3 regions of the Pseudomonas sp. KB-10 genome follow, and region 3 is predicted to be linked to each of the others. Evidence: predicted binding sites of a transcription regulator. Region 3 holds the regulator's gene; each other region holds the start of a gene.
What was found. The regulator FliA, encoded in region 3, starts transcription of late flagellar genes. The targets are predictions, from matches to a motif close to CTAAAGTTTNNNNNNNNNNNGCCGNTAA.
Positions count from the first base shown of each region.

Region 1 (3,276 bases), on a different contig from region 3:
CAGGATCAGGTCGGCTGCGTCCAGGCGCCCGGCCAGCTCGGCCGGCTCGATCACCAGCGGCAGATTGTCGAAGGCGGACATCGCGGCCTCCTCGTGTGAAAAGAGGTCGATTGTAGCGGAAACGGAACTGTTCAGCGCCCGCGTCTGGAAAAGCTGCTCAGCGCGCGCTCGATGCACTGGGCGGTCTTGGCGAAGGCCTGCAGGCTGACGTCATTCAGTGGTTGGCCGCCTTGATCGGCTACAACCAGCATCACCACTCGGCCACTGTTGGCCACAGAGCGCAGTAGCAGGTGCTCGCTGGGGAACAGGGCCTTGAGGTTGCCCGGCAGCAGGGCAGAAAACTGCGCCATGTTACTCGGCGTGATACGCAGCTGGCCTGGCTCGGCGAGCAGGCGTTTCAACACCTGGCTCTGCGCCGGGTCGAGGCTGAGGTTCGCCGCGCCGGCATCAAGGCCGGCCTGTTGCTGGGTCTGCAGGCGGGTGTGCTGGCGGTCGGCGAGCATCAGCAGGACGCGCTTGAGGCCACAGGCTTGCAGTGCATCGCGAGCGCACGCGGTCAGTTGCGGGACGTTGGTGAAGCTGCTGGGTTCGGCCAGCAGGCGCGCGCAATGCTGACGCCAGAGCGCGAGGTCGTCACGTTTTGGCGGTGGCGGGGCGCTGACGGCAGGTTTCAGGCGATGGGCGTCCCATGGCCAGATCAAGGCCTGGGCGGGATGCCAGAGCGCTGCGTCGTCAATCAGGCGGGCGCTGCTGACAGCGTGCTGGTGCACCTCCTGCTGCAGCTCGCCCAAGGGAATCTGCAGATACAGCCCGGTTAGACGCTGCCAGCGCAGGCTGTGTGGCGTGTCCCAGGCGTGGTGGGCCGATACCGCCAGGCCGTTGGCCAGCAGCACGCAGTTGCTTGGCTGGGTGAGCCAGTGACGCAGGGGCGTGTCTTCGTCGAGCATCTGTTGTTGATGCAGCGGATGTTTGTTGTCGCGGGCAATGTGCAGCGCCTTGACCAACTGCCGGCGGTCACGCTCCAGCAGGCGATAACCACGGACGATCCATTCCGGCAGGCGCCAGCGTTCGGCCAGCCTGAGGCACAGTTGAATCAGGCTGACCCCCAGCAGGTCCTTTTCCACCGCCGCCGGCCGTTCGCCCTTGAGCAGCACGCGTTGTTCCCAGGCTTCCAGCAGTTGTGGATGGGCGCACAGCAACGGCCAGATCGGCGCGAGAAACAGCAGGCTGCAGCCATGCAGCTCATTCCACAGGCGCGCCAGGCGGGCGCCGAACAGGCCGCGGGCCTGCTGACTGGCGTGCAGGCTGATCAGCAGGATCTGGCGAAACGCCTGAGGGATTTCGTGCTCGGGCAATGCAGGTGCCTGGCTGAGCAGGGCTTCGCAGCGGCTCAGGCCCAGGCGTGAAAGTGCGGTTTCGACGCTTTCAGCCGGATCGCTGAGGCTGTTGCTGGACTGGTTGGCTTCGCGCAGTACCTGCAGGGCGAAGGACGGGCTCGACTCGATCGCCTCGGCGATTTCACGCCAGGTGCGGCGGCTGTCAGCGAGGATGCGACGTATGCGCGCGTGCTGCTGCTGCTCGATTGGCAGCGGCAACTTGCCCAGGTGCTGTACCCAGGCGTCCAGTGTGCGTGGCGGGGACTTTGGCGTCGACATATTGGCTCGAGTCGAACTGGCTTTTGACCATAACTGGCTATAGTCTGGCGTATAAGTTCCGATAATTAGAAGGGCAGTTTTTAATAGCCCATCCTCTTGGCTCTGTAAGCGTTTATTTCATGGTAAGAATCATAGGCATCATTGTTGTTTTCGGCTGCGTGCTCGGTGGGTTCATACTCTCGGGCGGCAAGTTCATGGCATTGGTTCACCCCTTCGAGGTTCTGATTATCGGCGGTGCGGCGTTGGGGGCATTCCTCCAGGCCAACCCGGGCAGCATGTTCATGACCGTGTTCAAGAAGTCGCTGAGTATGTTCGGCAGCCGCTTCACCCACACGTACTACCTGGAAGTGCTCAAGCTCCTGTACGAGATCCTCAACAAGAGTCGCCGCGAGGGCATGATGGCCATCGAGGCGGACGTCGAGGACCCCAATGCCAGCCCGATCTTCAGCAAGTACCCGGCGGTACTGAAGGACGCGCGCATGACCGCCTTCATCTGCGATTACCTGCGCATCATGTCCTCCGGCAACATGGCTCCGCACGAACTCGAAGGCCTGTTCGACATGGAGCTGACCAGCCTCAAGGAAGAAGTTGAACACCCGGCGCACGCTGTCGCCAAGGTCGCCGATGGCATGCCGGCCATGGGTATCGTTGCGGCGGTGTTGGGTATCGTGATCACCATGTCGATTCTGGCCGAGGCGGACAATGCCCAGATCGGTGAGAAGGTAGGGACCGCGCTGGTCGGTACCTTCCTCGGCATTCTCGCGTCGTACGGATTCTTCGGCCCGCTTTCCAATGCCCTGGAGCACGACGCCAAGGAAGAGCTGAACCTCTACGAAGCGATCAAGGCGACCCTGGTCGCTTCCGCCTCGGGCATGCCGCCGACCCTGGCTGTAGAGTTCGGGCGCAAGGTGCTGTATCCGGCGCATCGTCCGAGCTTCAGCGAGCTCGAACAGGCCATGCGCGGCAGCTAAGTCATGGAAAACAACCAACCCATCATCGTCAAGCGAGTCAAGAAGGTCGCGGGCGGGCACCATGGCGGTGCCTGGAAGATCGCCTTCGCCGACTTCGCTACCGCGATGATGGCTTTCTTTCTGGTGATGTGGCTGATGACATCGGCCACGCCAGAGCAGAAGAAGGCCATCTCCGGTTATTTCCAGGACCCCATCGGCTTCACCGAAAGCGCCAGTCCCTATGCTATCGATCTGGGTGGCACGCCGACGCCGGCGCCCGAGCGCACGCTCAACCCGGATATATCCGAAACGCCGGAGAGCCAGCCGGACGAGACGGGCGTCAGCACCGATCAGATCGAAACCCTGGCCGAGAAGATGGAGCAGGAGCGCCTGGAGCTGCTGTTGCAGGAACTGCAGAACAAGGTCGAGGAAAATCCCGAGCTGCAGCGCTTCAAGGATCAGATTCTGTTCGAGATCACCCAGGATGGTCTGCGCATCCAGATCATGGATGCCGAAAACCGGCCGATGTTCGCCCTCGGCAGTGCCAACCTGCAGCCCTACTTCGAGGACATCCTGCTGGCGATGGCCGACACCATTCGCGCGGTGCCGAACAAGATCAGCGTCAGCGGCCATACCGATGCCAAGCCTTTCGCCGGGCGCGGCGATTTCGG
Region 1 is NZ_QYYB01000001.1:150,536-153,811, reverse strand. Features, by position in the region: gene DXK50_RS00685 (rhodanese-like domain-containing protein) at 1-81, opposite strand, end outside; gene DXK50_RS00680 (HDOD domain-containing protein) at 132-1,655, opposite strand; gene motA (flagellar motor stator protein MotA) at 1,775-2,626, shown strand; gene motB (flagellar motor protein MotB) at 2,630-3,276, shown strand, end outside.
Region 1: the regulator FliA is predicted to act here: its motif matches at 1,693-1,720, upstream of motA (flagellar motor stator protein MotA).

Region 2 (3,276 bases), on a different contig from region 3:
GAACAGGTCGTCGAGGCTGATGCGGCCACCCTGCAGATCCTGTTCGAACTGCGCGGCTATGGCTGCCGCACCCTCGCGGGCGAGGTCATAGGCGCGCTGGTGATAGTCGTCCAGGCCCACTTCGGCGAGCTGTTCGCTGACCGTCTCGGCCTGGCCGACCAGGTGATCGGCGGCAGCGGCGAGCTGCCGCGTCTGCCCTTCGCTGCCCTGCACATCGTCCTGCAGCTGCAGCGCAGCCGCCGACAGGCTGGCCAGGCGCTGATGGTTGTCGGCAGTGCCGGCGCTGATCTGCGCCACCTGCTGTTCGACCTCCTCGGCCTGATCGGCAATGCCATGCAGGCGGCTGCCGGCGGTCTCGATCTGCTGCGCGGCCTGCTCCAGCTCGACGCTCTGACGCTGAATGTGGGCGACCACCGCCGTGCTCTGCTGACGGATGTCGGCGATCATCTGGCTGACTTCCTCGGTGGCGCTGGCGGTGCGCGCGGCGAGGTTGCGCACCTCGTCGGCGACTACGGCAAATCCCCGGCCCATCTCGCCGGCGCGTGCGGCTTCGATGGCGGCGTTGAGCGCCAGCAGGTTGGTCTGGCTGGCGATGGACTGGATCACCTGGGTGACCTGCTCGATCTGTTCGGTACGACTACCCAGCCCATCGATCAGCTCGCGGCTGGCCAGGGTTTGCGCGCTGAGCTGCTGCATGCGCGCAATGGCCTGGCTGAGCTCGGCCTGGCCGCTGGCACTGGCTTCACGCACATGCTGCGCGGCCGCCAGGGTGTGTTCGGCACGGCCAGCGCTGTCCTGCTCGGTGTGGGTGATGGCCTCGGCCGCCTGGCTGACTTGTTGCACCGCGGCCAGTTGCGACTGCAGACGCTCGGCCAGATGCTTGACCGCGTGGGCGACCCTGGCCGCAGACAGCGCGTTGTGGCAGGTATGTCGCGACAGGCCGCGGCTGAGTTCGACGAAGTCCGTCGCGGCAGCGGGTCGAACGACGGGCGCGGCATCGTCACGACGCTGCCAGGGGCCGAGCCAGGGCCAGAGCGCCAGCAACAGGAGGGACGGCACGCTGACATAGGCCGGTAGCTGCACCTGCTGGTAGACCAGCATCAGCGCGGCCAGCCCCAGGGCGTGGAGAAGGCAGGCAACGGGTGAACGGATAAAGGCAGCTTGCATGACCGACCTCAGAGTTCTTGTTCTGGTGCGCGAGGCGCTGTAGGCGGACGGGGTCACGGCGGGTTCTCTCCTTGAATATCCCACGCACCCTGGGCAGCGGCTACGTGTTCGACAGGCCCGACGAAAATAAGCATACGACCGGGCACCATGACCCGGATTCGAACAGCCTGGAAGCACCTGCACCATAAAACTTTGGTAGTACGCCGTCATGAATTTAGACGGTCCGCCCATTGGCAGACTGATCGAACAGGCTTCCAGCGCCGCCTTCGGTGGGTGCACCCAGTCACTGTATCGACGCCTAGCCGCCGGGCATTAGCGGCGGGAGGAAAACGCTTCCGGCGTAAGCGCCCCGGCCTGGGTTTCCGATGGTTAACCCACCATGCGGTGGCGCTTTAAGAAGCGTCGGTCCAGCCAGTCCTTGCAATGCCCGTACAACTGCCCGCCAGCGCTCCAGTCATGCCAGCCCAGCAACGCTCCACCATCACCGGTGGCAAGCAGCGCCAGGCTCTGCCATTGCGCACGGTACTGACGCAGCGGGCGGCCCTGTAACGCCGCCTGAAGGTTGGCACCGAGTACCGGCGCCTGACGCACCGCGAATCGCCCGCTGCGACGCATGCCGTCGAGGCTGGCGCTGTCGCCGACGGCGAAGATCTGCGCATGGGATTCGCTCTGCAGAGTCGGACGAATGGCGATGAATCCGCCGGCATCGCTGGCCAGCTGGCTGGCTGTCAGCCACGGCCAGGGTCGCGCACCACTGGCCAGCAGCAGGCGCCGGCCACGCCATACCGGCTCGTCGCCGCTGAGCAGCCAGTCATCCTCGATCCGCCCGATCGGACAATGTTCGCGCACCTGTACGCCGCGCTGACGCAGATGGCCCAGCGCGCGCAGGCGCAGCCCCGGTGAAAGACCATCGAGCAAGGTGCCGCCACAGAACAGCGCCAGCGCCGGTACCTGGTCGGCCAGTGCCAGGGCCAGCTCTACGCCGCCGGCTCCGCCACCGAGAATGGCCATGCGCCGCGGCTCGGCCTGCCACTGCTGCCAGCCTTCGAGCAGCTTGTCGATGGGCCTGGCGGCCAGCACCTGCATGGCATCGCCCTGCTGCGGCGGGATGGCCATGCCGGCACCGACGTTGAGCGACAACCATTCGCCATGCAGGCGGCGTCCGTATTCGAGTTGCAGGATCCGCGCATCGGCATCGAGCGCAGCGATCTCGCCCTCGATCAGATCGACCTTGGCTGCACGGCACAGCGGCTGCAGCTCCACGCGGCAATCGTCCGGGCTGAACCGGCCGCTGATCAGCCCCGGCAACATGCCGGCATACCAGGCCTCGGGCCCGATACTGAGCAAGGCGATACGACCGGGCGGGCGCTCCACCAGGGCCCAGCGGCGCAACACACCAAGATGGGCATGGCCAGCCCCGGCCAGGATCAGGTCGTACCGGGTCATGCGTCGCTGCATCCGTCGCGGTACTGGCTCGGCGTCTGCCCGGTCCAGCGCTTGAACGCTCGGCCGAAGCTGCTGCTGTCGCTGAAGCCGAGCAGGTAGGCAATCTCGCTGATCGAACAGCGCGGGTCGCGCATATGCCGCAGGGCCAGGGCGTGGCGCGTCTCGCCGAGCAGCGCCTCGTAGCTGGTGCCCTCCTCGGCCAGGTGACGCTGCAGGCTGCGCAGGCTCAGATGCAGGGTCTGGGCAATGCGCTCGGCGGAGGGCTCGCCATCGGGCAATTGCGCCTCCAGACAACTGCGCACCCGCTCGCTGCAACTGGCCGCCTGCAATTGCTCCAGATTGCGCCGCAACACCGTCTCGTTGTGCTCGGCCAGCTCCGGGTTGCCATCGTCCAGGCGCTGCTCGAACGCGGCACGAGGGAAACGCAGCAGGCTTTCCTCGGCATCGAACTGCAGCGGCGCGCGAAACACCGCCTGCCAGGGCGCCGGGTCCGCCGGCCGTGGGCGTTGCAGCTGCACCAGCAACGGTGAGAACTCCCGACTCAGGCGATTGCGACAGCTACGCACGTAGATCGCGGCGAAGGCGTCCAGCGCTTCGGGCGCCGGCGCGGGGCTGCCTGGCGGTACGCGAAAGCGAAACTCGTATGCATCACCGACCTCGCGC
Region 2 is NZ_QYYB01000012.1:6,904-10,179, forward strand. Features, by position in the region: gene DXK50_RS23585 (methyl-accepting chemotaxis protein) at 1-1,398, opposite strand, end outside; gene DXK50_RS23590 (FAD-dependent oxidoreductase) at 1,537-2,613, opposite strand; gene DXK50_RS23595 (AraC family transcriptional regulator) at 2,610-3,276, opposite strand, start outside.
Region 2: the regulator FliA is predicted to act here: its motif matches at 1,456-1,483, upstream of DXK50_RS23585 (methyl-accepting chemotaxis protein).

Region 3 (3,276 bases):
GCTGGCCATAAGCACCAGCTTGAGCAGGTTGCTTTCCACTTCGGTCACCAGCTGGGTGACACGCTTGATCACCTGACCGGTAAGGTCCTGATAGTCCTGCGCCAGCAAAATGTCGTTGAGGTGGCCGGAAAGCTTGGCGCCGTCTCGCTCGCTACGGGCGAGGAATAGCTCGACACGCTTGGCCAGCTCGCGAAAGCCATCGGCACCGATTTCGCGGCGCATGAAGCGGCCCCATTCGACGCTCAGGCTGTGTGCCTCGTCGCTCAGGTCATTGACCAGCGGCGCGCTCTGCTCGACCAGATCCATGGTCCGGTTGGCGGCCTTCTCGGTCATGGTCACGACGTAGTTCAGGCGTTCGGTAGCGTCGGCGATCTGCGACAGCTCCTGAGCATGCGGCATACGCGGGTCGAGCTGAAAGTTGACGATAGCGTTGTGCAGCTCACGGGTCAGTTTGCCGACTTCGTGATAAAGCCCGCGGTCGCGGACCTTGTTGAGCTCGTTGATCAGTTGCACCGCGGCGCCGAAATTGCCTTGTTCGAGGCTGTCGACCAGATCGCGGGCGTTGTTTTTCAGGGTCGACTCAAGGTCACCCAGCGTGGAGTCATCGTGTTCCATAGCACCCTCGCGGCTGGCATCAGCCGTTGACCCGCTCGAAGATCTTCTCGATCTTTTCCTTCAGCACCTGGGCGGTGAAGGGTTTGACCACATAGCCATTCACGCCGGCCTGGGCCGCCTCGATGATCTGATCACGCTTGGCTTCAGCGGTCACCATCAGCACCGGCAAGTGCTTGAGACGCTCATCGGCACGCACGGCACGCAGCAGGTCGATGCCGGTCATGCCGGGCATGTTCCAGTCGGTCACCAGAAAGTCGAAGCTGCCGCTTTGCAGCATCGGCAGCGCCGAAGTCCCGTCATCGGCTTCCGCGGTGTTGGTGAAACCCAAGTCCCGCAAGAGGTTCTTGATGATCCGTCGCATCGTCGAGAAATCGTCAACGATGAGGATTTTCATGTTCTTGTCCAAGTCGACCTCCGTACAGTCCCAAACGTATTGCGCTCGCAACTACGTCCTTTAATCATGAAACCGTTTCTGCCTGCGAGTACGCCGCCTTCAGCCAGCGCGCCATTCACTCAGCCGCGAGCGCAAACGCGCCGCGCACTGACTGTGCAACTGGCTCACGCGCGACTCGCTAACCCCCAGCACTTCACCGATTTCCTTCAAGTTCAATTCTTCATCGTAATACAGCGCTAGCACCAGACGTTCACGCTCCGGCAAGCCGGCGATGGCGTTGGCCAAGGCCGCCTGGAAGCGTTCGTCTTCGAGGTCCCGCGAAGGTTCGAGGTGGGTGTGCCCGGCGTCTTCGTGCAGCCCGCCATGCTCGCCGTCCTGTAACAGGTCGTCGAAGCTGAACAGGCGGCTGCCCAAAGTGTCGCCAAGAATGCCGTAGTAATCCTCCAGACTCAATTGGAGTTCGGCCGCAACTTCCTGATCTTTAGCGTCACGCCCGGTTCTCGCTTCAACGGCGCGAATGGCATCGCTGACCATACGGCTGTTGCGGTGCACCGAACGCGGCGCCCAATCGCCCTTGCGCACCTCATCGAGCATCGAGCCACGAATACGAATACCGGCGAAGGTTTCGAAACTGGCACCTTTGCCGGAGTCGTATTTGCGTGAGGCTTCGAGCAGGCCGATCATGCCCGCCTGAATGAGATCGTCGACTTGCACGCTGGCCGGTAAACGGGCCAGCAGGTGATAAGCAATGCGCTTGACCAGAGGGGCATAGCGTTCGATCAGCTGATGCTGGGAGTCCTGCGCCTGCGCCTTGTTGTACATACGAAGTCCAGAGGCTGCTGTCATACGGCCGAGTCTGCGGTCGGTTGCTGCACCAGACGCTCGACGAAAAACTCCAGATGGCCACGGGGATTGGCCGGCAGCGGCCAGGTGTCAACCTTCTGGGCAATCGCCTTGAACGCCAGAGCGCACTTGGAACGAGGGAAGGCTTCATAGACTGCGCGCTGTTTCTGCACGGCTTTACGCACACATTCATCGTAGGGCACGGCACCGACGTACTGCAGGGCGACATCAAGGAAGCGATCCGTCACCTTGGTCAGCTTAGCAAAGAGATTGCGCCCTTCCTGCGGGCTGTGGGCCATATTGGCCAGAACACGGAAGCGACTGATGCCGTGATCACGGTTGAGCAGCTTGATCAGGGCGTACGCGTCGGTGATCGAAGTGGGTTCGTCGCATACCACCACGAGGATTTCCTGAGCGGCACGAACGAAGCTGACCACCGCATCGCCGATCCCGGCAGCGGTATCGATCACTAGCACGTCAAGATTTTCGCTGATATCGCTGAACGCCTGGATCAAGCCGGCGTGCTGCATCGGCGTAAGGCTGACCATGCTCTGCGTGCCGGATGCGGCCGGCACGATACGGATGCCGCCCGGCCCCTGCAGCAGAACATCACGCAGGTCGCACTCACCCGCGATGACATCGGCCAGCGTGCGCTTGGGCGCCAACCCCAGCAGCACGTCAACGTTGGCCAGCCCCAGGTCGGCGTCCAGCAGCATCACCCGACGGCCGAGATCGGCCAGGGCCATGGACAGATTCACCGACACATTGGTCTTGCCGACGCCACCTTTGCCGCCGGTCACCGCGATCACCTGTACGGGATGCATACCCATGTTCTCTCTACACCTTGTCTAACTTCGACTTGACCAGAAGGCCGTTCACTCTCGCGTAACGCGAAAGGGTGCAACACTCTCGCCGCTTCAGCCGGCTCGCTGCGCCGGGTTGTGGTAGAGGCCGGCGAACATCTGCGCCATGGCATCTTCACTCGGCTCCTCGGCAGCCTGCAGCCCTACCGCACGACTGACCAGCTGATGGCTGCGCGGCACTTGCAGGTCATCCGGAATTCGCGGCCCGTCTGTCACATAGGCTACCGGCAGTTGCTGGCCTATAGCCAGACCCAAAACCTCTCCCAGACTCGCAGCCTCGTCCAGTTTCGTCAGTATGCAGCCTGCGAGGCCACAACGCTTATAACTATGGTAGGCGGCCTTGAGCACCTGGCTCTGACTTGTTGCCGCCAGAACCAGATAATTTTTCGCGTTGATGCGTGCCGAGGCCAGGCTTTCCAGCTGCAGACGCAGCGCCGGATCGTTACCCGGCAGGCCGGCGGTGTCGACCAGCACCACGCGCTTCTTGGCCAGCGGCGCCAAAGCCTGCAACAAAGACTGACCGGGGTCGATCTGGGTCACCGACACGCCGAGGATACGCCC
Region 3 is NZ_QYYB01000002.1:129,880-133,155, forward strand. Features, by position in the region: gene DXK50_RS05600 (protein phosphatase CheZ) at 1-615, opposite strand, end outside; gene DXK50_RS05605 (chemotaxis response regulator CheY) at 635-1,009, opposite strand; gene fliA (RNA polymerase sigma factor FliA) at 1,109-1,855, opposite strand; gene fleN (flagellar synthesis regulator FleN) at 1,852-2,682, opposite strand; gene flhF (flagellar biosynthesis protein FlhF) at 2,770-3,276, opposite strand, start outside.